Regions from separate parts of the Rahnella variigena genome, predicted to be linked through region 2. Evidence: predicted binding sites of a transcription regulator. Region 2 holds the regulator's gene; each other region holds the start of a gene.

What was found. The regulator CRP, encoded in region 2, controls carbon source genes, mostly activating them, when cyclic AMP is high. The targets are predictions, from matches to a motif close to ATGTGANNNNNNTCACAT.
Region 1: a site for CRP is predicted at 1,392-1,409, ahead of CKQ54_RS15615 (CidA/LrgA family protein). Genes of this name have one in related genera too.
Region 3: a site for CRP is predicted at 2,203-2,220, ahead of CKQ54_RS16410 (YchE family NAAT transporter). Genes of this name have one in related genera too.
Region 4: a site for CRP is predicted at 1,152-1,169, ahead of garD (galactarate dehydratase). Genes of this name have one in related genera too.

What each region holds. Positions count from the first base shown of each region.
Region 1 covers NZ_NSDJ01000001.1:3,378,677-3,381,863, reverse strand. Annotated here, with positions in the region: gene CKQ54_RS15620 (CidB/LrgB family autolysis modulator) at 256-951, opposite strand; gene CKQ54_RS15615 (CidA/LrgA family protein) at 944-1,348, opposite strand; gene CKQ54_RS15610 (ABC transporter substrate-binding protein) at 1,721-3,187, shown strand, end outside.
Region 2 covers NZ_NSDJ01000001.1:358,736-361,922, reverse strand. Annotated here, with positions in the region: gene CKQ54_RS01825 (YccS/YhfK family putative transporter) at 1-898, opposite strand, end outside; gene crp (cAMP-activated global transcriptional regulator CRP) at 960-1,592, opposite strand; gene CKQ54_RS01815 (OsmC family protein) at 1,956-2,363, shown strand; gene CKQ54_RS01810 (LysR substrate-binding domain-containing protein) at 2,365-3,187, opposite strand, start outside.
Region 3 covers NZ_NSDJ01000001.1:3,539,373-3,542,559, forward strand. Annotated here, with positions in the region: gene oppA (oligopeptide ABC transporter substrate-binding protein OppA) at 1-130, opposite strand, end outside; gene CKQ54_RS16410 (YchE family NAAT transporter) at 1,309-1,953, opposite strand; gene adhE (bifunctional acetaldehyde-CoA/alcohol dehydrogenase) at 2,487-3,187, shown strand, end outside.
Region 4 covers NZ_NSDJ01000001.1:62,940-66,126, forward strand. Annotated here, with positions in the region: gene CKQ54_RS00290 (MFS transporter) at 1-811, opposite strand, end outside; gene garD (galactarate dehydratase) at 1,375-2,946, shown strand; gene exbD (TonB system transport protein ExbD) at 3,018-3,187, opposite strand, start outside.

The DNA.
Region 1 (3,187 bases), 3.0 Mb from region 2:
TCTCAGCGTTGGCTGCGTTTGCTCGCCCGAATCACTGACTTATTGTCAGCTCACCGGGACTCACAGACTTGCCGCCTTGATACAATCCGAAACAGTCAGAGGAATCTTTACTCGTCCTGCTTCAAATCGTCTCAGCGTTGGCTGCGCCTGCTCGCCCGAATCACTGACTTATTGTCAGCTCATCGGGACTCACAGACTTGCAGCCTTGATCCAATCCGAACTATTTTGAGGGGCGTAGAGTGAGGTGATTATTCGTTAATGACCAAACATGGCGAGTAATACCGGGAACAGGAACGGGGCGAGGAGGGAGGTGATGATCCCGCAGATGACCAGCGCCAGGGAGCTGAAGGCGCCTTCCTGATAATCCATTTCTGCGCAACGGGCGGTGCCGAGGGCGTGTGAGGCGGTGCCCATTGCCAGTCCGCGTGACGCTTTGGTGGTGATCTTTAATATGTTCAGGATCGTATGACCAAATACGGCGCCAAGGATCCCGACGAAAATCACACAGACCGCGCTGATGGCCGGAATGCCGTTAATGGACTGTGCCGTCGCCATCGCAATCGGTGTGGTGACGGATTTCGGTAACACCGAGGCAGCAATCTGTGGTGTCGCACCCATCCATAATGCAATGGCGGTGCCGGTGGTCATCGCCACGACGCTGCCGATAAAGCAGATGCTGATAATGGATTTCCAGCGGGCGCGGATCTGATGCAGCTGTTCGTACAGCGGAAACGCCAGTGCCACTACAGCCGGTTGCAGCAAATCATTGAGGATTTTACTGCCGGCGAAATAGCGGGCGTAAGGAATATGGGTCACCAGCAGTAACGGGATAATCACCACCATCGACATCAGTAAGGGATTCAGCAGCGGCATTTTGAGTTTGATAGCCAGTTTGCGGGTGGCGAAAAAGACCAGCAGGGTCAGCGGGAGCGACCACAAAATATCAATCATTTTCTTTCTCCGCTTTGTCTGTCACCACGCCGCGTTCACCGTGGATATAGTGGGAACAATACGCGACAACCAGTAACACGATAATCGTACTGACCAGACACGACACCACCAGCGGGCCGAACTGCGTGCGCAGCTGCTCGTAATAGTTCATCACCCCGACGCCGATCGGCACAAACAACAGCGCCATGTAGCGGATCAGAATGTTGCAGCCGGGTTTGACCCATTTAAACGGCAGAATTTGTGTGGAAAGCAGGGCGAATAAGATCAACATACCGATAATGCTGCCCGGAATCGTCAGCGGCAGAAGAGATGAAATGGCATTCCCGGCGAATAAACACAGATAAATCAGAATAAATGCCCGGATATATTGGAATGCCAGAGAAGTTGCATTGCTCATGGTGTTTCACCCAGTTGAATGATGCATTCATCATACAATTAAGATGTGATCTGCGCCACATAACTCAGTATGAAATTTAGGAATGAAGTGTATGCCAAAACCGCAGGGTTTGGCTGCTGAAATGACTCATATCCCCCGTATAATCAGCCGCCGATGGCCCTTGTAATAGTGTCTGTCGCTTTGCCTGAACTCGTCCCCGTTTGTACAGTAACAATGCCCCGCCAGAGCCCGTCCTGCGGCTTTAATAACCAATCAGATAACGTTATTCAAAATTAGCATAACGATAGTATTTATCAGACTTTCTGGCACTCATAAGAAACTTTACACTCAACAAAACTTTAGCAATTTCGCTACTTTGGAGAGTCTGACCTGATGAAAGCTTTATTACCGTCCGTCCTGTTTACGGCTATTGCGGCTACTTTCGCGGTTCAGGCCGCCACACCGCCGGACACGCTGGTCATCGCCCAGTCCATTGATGACACTTCCAGCTTTGACCCGGCGCAGGGCTTTGAGCTGACCACGGTTCAGGCTTTCAACAACATTTATCAGCGTCTGGTACAGTCAGATCCTAATAACCCGATTGATCTGAAACCCACGCTGGCGAGTTCCTGGGAAGCGGGCAAAGATAACCGCAGCCTGACGTTTACCCTGTCGCCGAAAGCCGTGTTTGCCAGCGGTAATCCGCTGACCGCCGATGATGTGATTTTCTCGCTGTCGCGCGTGGTGAAACTTAATCTCGAACCTTCTTTCATTTTGACTCAGCTGGGCTGGACTGATAAAAACGTCGATACCTTCCTGACGAAGGTGGATGATCAGCATGTGAAAGTCAGCTGGACTGCTGATGTCAGCCCGTCTTTCGTGCTGAGCCTGCTGTCTGCGCCGGTATCCTCGATTGTCGACAGCAAACTGGTGAAAGCTAACGCGACGGCTGACGACCTCGGTCATCAGTGGCTGAGCAACCATTCTGCCGGTTCCGGTCCGTATCAGATCCGTAACTACATTCCGCATGAAGTGGTGATCCTCTCCGCCAACCCGACGTCTCCTGAAGGCGCGCCGAAGCTGAAAACTATCCTGATTAAAAACGTACCGGATCCGGCTGCTCGCCGTCTGCTGATTGAGCAGGGCGATGCGGATATGGCACGTAACCTCGGTTCGGATCAGATGGCGGCGCTCGAAGGCAAAAAAGGCGTAAAACCGCTGGCCGTGCCATATGCGTCACTGTACTTCATGCAGTTCAACGCCAAAGCGTCTCCGGCGCTGGGCAATCCGGCCTTCTGGGAAGCGGCGCGTTACCTGTTCGACTACAACCACATCGCGCATGACCTGATGAAAAACCAGTTCCAGGTGCATCAGGCCTTCCTGCCGGAAGGTTATCTGGGGGCGCTGAACGATACGCCATACACTTACGATCCGGCCAAAGCCAAAGCGATTCTGGCGAAAGCCGGGCTGACCAACGTCAGCTTTACTTTGTCTACCGCCAACCAGCCGCCGTATCTGGATATCGCTCAGGCGCTACAGGCCAGCTTCGCGCAGGGCGGCGTGACCGTTAAACTCGATCCGGGTTTAAGCTCGCAAATTTCCACCAAAGTGAAATCACACGATTACGACGCCTATATGTCTTCATGGGGCCCGGACTATTTTGACCCGAACACCAATGCTTCCGCGTTTGCTTTCAATCCGGAAGATGGCAGCAAAACGCTGGCATGGCGCGCCAACTGGTCGATTCCTGCGCTCAATAAACTGACGCTGGCGGCGATTGCTGAGCCGGATCAGGCTAAACGCGTGGCGGATTACCGTCAGCTGCAACTGGAAGTGCAGAAAAACTCTCCGTTTGTCATC
Region 2 (3,187 bases):
TGGCCATCGTAAACCGTTCGGATAAACGGTGATAAAGAATGTCGTCGGCGATGACCCGCAGACGGGCGGAAATCACCTGCGCATTACGGCGGATAACCGCTTCGGCGTGGCTTTCTTCCACCAGCTTCTGCACTTCTTCCGGCTGATGCAGGCTCACCGTGATGTGCTCCTGCAAATCAAGCGCGACCTGAAAACGCTGAAACAGTCTTTTATGGTGATGATGATGGCCGTGTTGCGGCAGCATGTGCAGTTGCTGATAGAGCAGGGCAATCAGGTCGATGACCTGCTGCTGGCGCGTCAGCAACGGGGGTAACGCGGTTTCAGGATCGGTGTGTTGCGTCAGCAGGCTGTATTTAGCTTCGAAGTAATCCGCGAGTTGCAGATAGAGCTGGCTGAGCGTTTCGCGCATCGGCTGTTCTTCCGATATGCGAAACCACGCCCAGTTAAATAATCCGTACCAGGCCGTACCGGCGGCGAAAAGCACCGGCGCCTGCCATATCGGGCGAACGCCGACCATACTCAGTGTAAAGATGGTCGCCACCAGCGCGCCGGGCAACAGCCGCGCATGCAACGGGCTGATTTCGCCGGTTACGCCAAGCAGTAATGCCAGCGACAACATGATGAGTGGCAGGGGAATGTGCCAGCTTTCCAGCATCACTTGCAGCAGAATGCTGCTCATGGCAAAGAGCGTTCCGCCAATTATCAGGCGTTTGAAAAAGCGTTTATGCGGAGTATCCAGGCCCGCGACGTTGCAGCAGGCAGGACAAAGAGAGAACAGCAGCCCCATTTGCAGATTGCCGAACAACCAGCAGATACCAACGGGCAGGCACAACACCAGCGTCTGGCGCAGCGCGTAGTTAACTTCCGGATGGTAAAACAGTCTTCGCCATAGCGTCATGGATAAAGCTTAGCCCATAAAAAAGGCGCGACAGTGTTCTGCCGCGCCGATTTTTAAGGGATTAACGTGTGCCGTAAACGACAATCGTTTTACCGTGTGCCGAGATCAGACTTTGATCTTCCAGCATTTTGAGAATACGTCCGACTGTTTCACGTGAACAACCGACGATTTGGCCGATTTCCTGACGGGTGATCTTGATTTGCATCCCGTCCGGATGGGTCATCGCATCAGGCTGTTTAGCCAGATTAAGCAGAGTTTGAGCGATACGCCCTGTTACGTCGAGGAAGGCCAGGTTGCCGACTTTCTCTGACGTCACTTGCAGACGGTTTGCCATCTGCGCGGAAAGACGCATCAGAATATCCGGGTTAACCTGAATCAGCTGGCGGAATTTTTTATAAGAAATTTCAGCCACTTCACAGGCAGTTTTTGCACGAACCCACGCACTACGTTCCTGACCTTCTTCGAAGAGTCCCAGCTCGCCGATGAAGTCACCTTGGTTAAGGTAGGACAGTATCATTTCTTTGCCTTCTTCATCCTTGATAAGGACAGCAACTGACCCTTTCACGATGTAGTAAAGCGTTTCGGCTTTTTCACCCTGGTGAATCAGCGTACTTTTAGAAGGATACTTATGTATATGACAGTGAGACAGGAACCATTCGAGAGTCGGGTCTGTTTGTGGCTTGCCGAGAACCATTTGCTATTATCCTCTGTTGTTATCGCTGCCCAAAATCACAGGGCTCAGAGTTCCCTGTATGGCACTTCAAAATCAAAAGCGCCCTTTCAGCATATAACTCCCCAGAAATGCTGCAAGCGGGTGTCGGAGTGAAACAGCCTGATTATTGCCGTTATCACCGTGGGTTCTGTTCTTAAACCGCGAAAACCGTCACCGCAATTCACTGGAAAGTATGTTTCGGCTTTGTTTGTAGCACAGGTTTGCAATGCTGTCTTCTGTTGTCTCGCTTCAGCATGATGGCGATCGGGTTACGTTGCCAGATTTTAGGTGAAAGGGTACTCTGGGAGCGGAATTCGACGAGTTTATTCACCGGGAGAATAGTTCATGCACGCACGCGTAAAATGGGTAGAAGGGCTGACGTTTTTAGGCGAGTCAGCGTCAGGCCACCAGATTTCTATGGATGGTAATGCGGGCGATAAAGCACCCAGCCCGATGGAAATGCTGCTGATGTCCGCAGGCGGTTGCAGCGCGATTGATGTGGTGTCTATTTTGCAAAAAGGCCGTAACGACGTGCGTGATTGTGAAGTCAAGCTGACCTCACAACGCCGCGAAGAAGCGCCGCGCCTGTTCACGCACATCAATCTGCATTTTATCGTCACCGGTAAAGATCTCACCGATAAGATTGTTGAACGTGCCGTCAGCCTGTCTGCGGAAAAGTATTGCTCGGTGTCCCTGATGCTCGGCAAAGCGGCGACCATCACGCACAGCTTTGAAGTGATCAGCGTCGAATAAGTTACGACCAGTCATACGCGTGGCACTGGCTGCGCAATAAATCCAAAAATCGCCGCGCGGCAAACGTCAGCGGCGATTTTTGCGAGTAAAGCACACAGTATTCTGCCTGCGGCAGGGTATCGATATTGAGCATACTCAGCCTGTCTTCCAGCCCGAACGGCGCTTTCATCGCCCGCGCCACAATGGTCAGATAATCAGACTGCAACACCATATTTAGCCCGCACACCACCGAATCTGTATGCACCGGCATTTCCGCTGCCGGCTGATGAAATCCTCCCATCGATAACCTGATTTGCTGGTAATACCCCATATCCGTTTCGGGCAACAGCCAGCGCGCATCTTGTAATTCTTCGAAGGTCGTGGCGCCCGCCAGCGGATGTCCACGCCGGGCGATAACGCAGAAAGGTGCGCTGAACAGTGGCTCACGTACCAGATCTTCCAGCGGAAATCCCGGCCCGGCGGTACCGACCGCGAAATCCAGTTTCCCTTCGCGCAGTGCAGGTAATAACGTGGAAAGTTGCCCTTCTTTGATCAGCAGTTTGGACTGCGGAAACTGCGTCTTAAATTCTCCTGCCAGTCCGGGAAAAACCGTCAGCGCCAGCAGCGATGAAAATCCAATGGCGACGGAGCCCTGCGAATATTGTTCGATCTGGCGAATTTCATCGGCGGCGCGCTCAAGCTCTTCGAGGATAAATTGCATACGCTGTGCAAATGCCCGCCCCGTTTCGGTCAGCGTCATCCCCTGATTGCCACGCACGATCAGCTGCGTATCGAGCGTTTGTTCCAGTTCACGCAATGTTCTGCTGACCGCCGGTTGTGACTGA
Region 3 (3,187 bases), 3.2 Mb from region 2:
CCAGTTCTTGTTTGGCTGCCAGAGTGACACCTGCCGGCACATTGGCTGCAAATGCATTATTCACTGACACCGCGCCAACCGCAGCCATAATGCAGGCAGCCAGCAGATTTTTTTTTGTGATGTTGGTCATTTTTATTCAACTCCAGTTTTTATTATGAACTTGCACGCCTGGGTGCAAGATAAACCCTTGCTGGGTCAACGGATTTCAAGAGCAGGAACGAATTGCTCATGAAAAGCCCCATGTAGTTACCACCCGCAGATGGCTGTCCCCTACTACTGCATGTGTTACCTGGTAAGTCCGTTAAACCTCTGGCTGTTAATCGCCTTGCGGTTTCTGAGATCGTTAAGGATGATCTCGCTCCATTTGATTCACCCCGTGCGCGACAAAAAGAATTCTGTGGCGAACCAGGCAATCACATACTGTTATTCCTGCACTTAACAATATTATTTTCTTATTAACCCGACTTAGGGCGATAGAAAATCCTTCGCGGTTAAATGCGAGCCATCAAATTAATAAGAAGAAGATCTGAAGATTTGTTTAGCTGATCATGAAAATTCAGCATAAGGCGGTTTGATGTCGTCAACGTTATGCCCGGTTTTCTTTTTGCAGAAAACACATGAGGATAAATTTGCAGTAAGCATTGCGACACGACACTCTCCAAAAACAAATAAAATGGCTTCAATCTTTTTCGCACTAGCAAGAATCGTGCTCACCAGGAGCATTGCTCTAAACAAAAATCCATTTTTGAAGGCGATTTGAAAATTATCAGAACCCTGTTACGCGCGCCAATAAATTTTGCAAATTTGTTACGTAATTCTCTTTTACTCATAACAGTCTTTACAACAGGTCAGTCAGGCAGAGAGCAGAAAACAGTTTTAACCCACTGATTTAATATATCTTTATGGCGAAATTACTCATCAAAGTCCTACCGGAGACTGTTCAAGAACTCGCCTGACACAATCAGTTAACATTGTTAGATTTATAAGAATAAACACCTGTTAACTGCTGTGTTAACACTAATAACATCTCGATACAGCCTGCACAAGCCTTACAGAATGATGTGAGTAAATTAGCGTCAATACGGGCAATAAACGCCCGTAATTAGCCAATAATTAGCTAAGTTTATTTAAAGAAATGAGGACTTGGATTGAAAAGAGGAGTGAGACAAGGGTTTGCGCTACATTAGGGTGCAATTGCTCTGAATTAAGCCATTAGCTGCACTATAATAAGGCATTAGATTATAAGTGGAAGTGATAATTATCACGAAAACACCTGGGTATTTTCGTGATAATTCGGCCGCTAATTGATTAAAGAAGGCCCGGGAAAATCGCTTTTATACCTGTCACAATAAATTCAATGCCCAGTGACATCAGCAGCAATCCCATAATACGGGTGATGACGTTAATGCCGGTTTGCCCCAGCAGACGCACCAGTAAAGGTGCCGCCCTGAACAGCAGCCAGCAGCAGAAGGCGAAGAACATGATCGCAACGGTCAGACCCAGCAGGTTTGGCCAGCTGTGATAACGCGAACTCCAGACGATTGTTGAACTGATTGCACCGGGTCCTGCCATTAAAGGCAATGCCAGCGGAACTACACCGACGTTTTCGCGGATCGCTGTTTCTGACTTTTCCTGCTTGTTCTGTTTATCTTCCCCGAGCTTTCCGCTGATCATCGACATGGCGATAGTGACCACCAGGATCCCGCCAGCAATACGGAACGAATCAATGGAAATGCCGAACAGGTGCAGAATCGCATCGCCGAGGAACAGCGCGGTCGACAATATAATGGCAACAGAAAGGTTGGCCGTCATATTGGTTTTGTTACGCCCTGCCGCCGCCTGATAGCTGGTCATACTGATAAACACTGGCAAGATCCCCACCGGGTTGACCAGTGCAAACAGCCCGACAAAGAATTTGATATAACCAGAAAAATCTAATAAAGATTGGCTCACGCAGAACTCCGCACAGTTACGCCAGTAGATGAAGGTTTTGATGGGCGCTAATGTACTGGAATCGCAGTAAAGGCGCCACGCCGTTTCATAGTTTTTATCACCAGATTTACAAATAAAGGCAGTGGATAAGACTTTTGTTAAAAATCAGTTTTTTTATTGATAACTTTAGATACAAAACTGTATTATCCATGGACGAATTTGATAATTATTCTCAATAAACCACTGCTGAAAGGTGTCAGCTTAGGTGTTTAGTGATCCAGATCAAATTACGTCTGCCTACAAATAGGTAAGCTTTGTGCATAGTCACTCAACGGTAGTTTGCAGAACAAATATTCGTCAAGCCACGTTGAATGAGGAGTTATCTACTACCTTACGTGCTTCACTACTGGAAGCTCTTTAAGCAAATAAAGAGACAAAGACAACACCTTGAGAATCATAGAGTTAATTAGTTTCTCACGGTGACTGATAGCAGGTCTATACTAGTCTTTGGCAAGTTATTTACTAAAAGAGTTTAACTTTATCAGGAGAGCATCATGGCTGTAACAAATGTCGCTGAACTAAACGCACTCGTTGCGCGAGTCAAAAAGGCACAGCGCGAATATGCCAACTTCAGTCAGGAACAAGTAGATAAGATTTTCGCTGCCGCCGCTCTGGCTGCTGCCGATTCTCGTATTCTGCTCGCCAAACTGGCCGTTGAAGAATCCGGAATGGGTATTGTCGAAGACAAAGTGATCAAAAACCACTTCGCCTCCGAATATATCTACAATGCTTACAAAGACGAAAAAACCTGTGGCATCCTGGGTCAGGATGACACTTTCGGTACCATCACTATCGCTGAACCCATCGGCCTGATTTGCGGTATCGTCCCAACTACCAACCCCACTTCCACTGCGATTTTCAAAGCGCTTATCAGCCTGAAAACACGTAACGGTATAATCTTCTCTCCACACCCACGTGCTAAAAACGCGACTAACAAAGCGGCAGACATCGTTCTGCAGGCTGCTATCGCTGCCGGTGCGCCAAAAGACATCATTGGCTGGATTGATGAACCAAGTGTAGAACTTTCTAACCAACTTATGCACCACCCGGATCTGAACCTGATTCTGGCAACCGGTGGTCCGGGCATGGTTAAAGCAGCCTACAGCTCCGGTAAGCCAGCAATCGGCGTGGGTGCAGGTAATACCCCGGTCGTTGTTGATGAAACTGCAGATATCAAACGTGTTGTTGCTTCCGT
Region 4 (3,187 bases), 300 kb from region 2:
ACCACGTAATACTGTTAATGAAATACTGCCCGAAGAAGATCCCCAGCATCATGCGGCTGCTCAACATCTGACGAACGTAGCTCCATTTCGGACCATTTTTCGCACTGTCGGTTTTCTTGTGGTCGATATCCACCACCGCGCCGCCGTCTTTCAGAAACTCCAGCTCGCTTTTGGAAATATGCGGATGTTCCGGCGGGTTATGGATAAATTTGATCCACACCAGCGTCAGCACAAAACCAATCACGCCCATGACGATAAAGACATGTTCCCAGCCCCAGGCGTAGGTCAGCCAGCCGAGTAACGGAGAGAACAGCGCCAGCGAGAAATATTGTGCGGAGTTAAAAATTGCCGACGCGGTGCCGCGCTCGGTGGTCGGGAACCAGGCCGCGACAATGCGGGCGTTTGCCGGGAAGGAAGGCGCTTCGGAGAAACCCAGCATAAAGCGCAGGATAAACAGCGTCAGTGCGCCATACGCCAGCGGGAACCAGCCAACAAAGCCTTGCAGTAAGGTGAACAGCGACCAGAAAAACAGACTGTAGGTATAAACTTTCTTCGAACCGAACTTGTCCAGCAACCATCCGCCCGGCAACTGCATAATCAGATATGCCCAGCCGAATGCCGCAAAGATTTGCCCCATATCCGCAGCATCCAGGCCCAGCTCGCGCGCGACCTCGGTGCCTGCAATGGAAAGCGTTGCACGGTCGGCATAGTTCACCGCCGTGATTAAAAAGATAATCAGCAAAATGTAGTAACGAATATGTGTTCGTACCTTAGTTTGCGCGATTGTCCGTGACTGAGATTGAATATTCATGGTGACCTTCGTTGTAATATTGAAAAATTCATTCAGGTAATTCACCGCTGCTAAAATAACGCCCGCCATTCCTCGGCGTTATTTACCCTATAGTTCCTTTATAAGAAGCATTTATACGATCTGGCGAATTAATCCTTTATTAATCTTTGTACGAAATTTACCTGTATTACTTAAAACGTCACCTTCAGAGGGCTAATACAGTATAAAAAAGAGGCCCCGAAATAACACTGTGCATTCGCCCAAGAATATAGCAGATAATTGTGACTATTCTTTTGCATCCACACATCGGTGTGGGAGGAGAATCACAGAATATCTCGCGCTGATAACCGCTCAAATCAAAGGGTGATATCCATCACATTTATTCTGTCACCTGCCCCACAGAATGATGTTAAACCGGTAAAAAGCTGGTCAGTTGCACAATGAGGTTCGTGGAAGTCTGTCTTATAATGAGCGTCATACCCTGTATTACAGAGCATGTTTTTGAGAAACGTCGTTAAGCGTCAACTTCAGAGAATTAACCGGAGCCTTTTGTTCCGGGATGTTTAATAAACGCGGAGACAGTTATGTCACGTAATAAAGATAAAGAACATGCAACCGAAGCACTTTTCATTAAGGTTCATGAAAGCGATAACGTTGCTATTATTGTGAACGATAACGGTTTAAAAGCCGGCACCCGATTTTCTAATGGTCTGGAATTAATTGAGCATATTCCGCAAGGTCATAAAGTTGCCTTAGAACCGATTGCCCAGGGTGGCGATATTATTCGTTATGGTGAAGTCATCGGCTATGCGGTGCGTGACATCGCACAGGGCGGCTGGATTGACGAATCCCTGGTGGATCTGCCGGTCGCACCGGAGCTTAACAGCCTGCCGCTGGCCACCCGCGTTCCCCCAGCCTTACCGCCGCTGGAAGGCTATACCTTTGAAGGTTATCGCAACGACGACGGCAGCGTAGGCACTAAAAATCTGCTCGGTATTACCACCAGCGTGCATTGTGTGGCGGGCGTGGTGGATTACGTGGTCAAAATCATCGAGCGTGATTTACTGCCGAAATTCCCTAACGTCGATGGCGTCGTGGCGCTGAACCATCTCTACGGCTGCGGCGTGGCGATTAACGCCCCCGCGGCGGTGGTGCCGATCCGCACTATCCACAATCTGGCGCTGAACCCGAACTTTGGCGGCGAAGTGATGGTGGTCGGTCTGGGCTGTGAAAAGCTGCAACCCGAGCGCCTGCTGGAAGGCACGCCGGATGTGCAGGCAATTTCCCTCGACGACACGCATATCGTCCGTTTGCAGGATGAACAGCACGTCGGCTTCCAGTCGATGGTGGACGATATCCTCACCGTTGCACAATTCCATCTTGAGCGCCTGAACCGCCGTCAGCGCGAAACCTGTCCGGCGTCTGATCTGGTCGTGGGTACGCAATGTGGCGGCAGCGACGCCTTCTCCGGCGTGACGGCTAACCCGGCAGTCGGTTACGCATCAGACCTGCTGGTGCGCTGCGGTGCAACCGTAATGTTCTCGGAAGTGACTGAAGTGCGCGACGCCATCCACTTACTGACGCCGCGCGCTGCGGATGTCGAAGTGGGTAAACGCCTGCTGGAAGAAATGGCCTGGTACGATGATTATCTGTCGATGGGACAAACCGACCGCAGCGCCAACCCGTCTCCGGGTAACAAAAAAGGCGGTCTGGCCAACGTGGTGGAAAAAGCGCTCGGCTCGATTGCAAAATCTGGCACCAGCGCAATTTCAGAAGTATTGTCTCCGGGTCAGCGTCCGACCAAAAAAGGCCTGATCTACGCTGCCACGCCTGCCAGTGATTTTGTCTGCGGAACACAGCAACTGGCATCCGGGATTACCGTGCAGGTCTTTACCACCGGACGCGGTACGCCTTACGGCCTGCTGGCGGTGCCGGTGATTAAAATGGCGACCCGCACCACGCTGGCTAACCGCTGGCACGATCTGATGGACATCAACGCCGGTACGATTGCGACCGGCGACGCGACTATCGAAGATGTGGGCTGGGAGTTGTTCCACTTCATTCTCGATATCGCCAGCGGGCGCAAGAAAACCTGGTCAGACACCTGGGGCATCCATAATGCGCTGGCGGTGTTTAACCCGGCGCCGGTGACCTGAGTTTCGGTTTTACAGATAAACGAAAGGCCAGCATCGCTGGCCTTTTTTGTGCGTCTGATCGGGAGGAAAACTTACTGCGCCGCAGCGGTACCGGTTTGTTCAGCGCCAACCAGTCCGACTTTCAGGTAACCGGCTTTACGCAGGTTATCCATCACTTTCATCAGCGTTTCGTAATCCACTGTCTTATCCGCACGGAAGAAAATCGTGCTCTGCTTATTGCCCTGAGTACGTTGATCCAGCA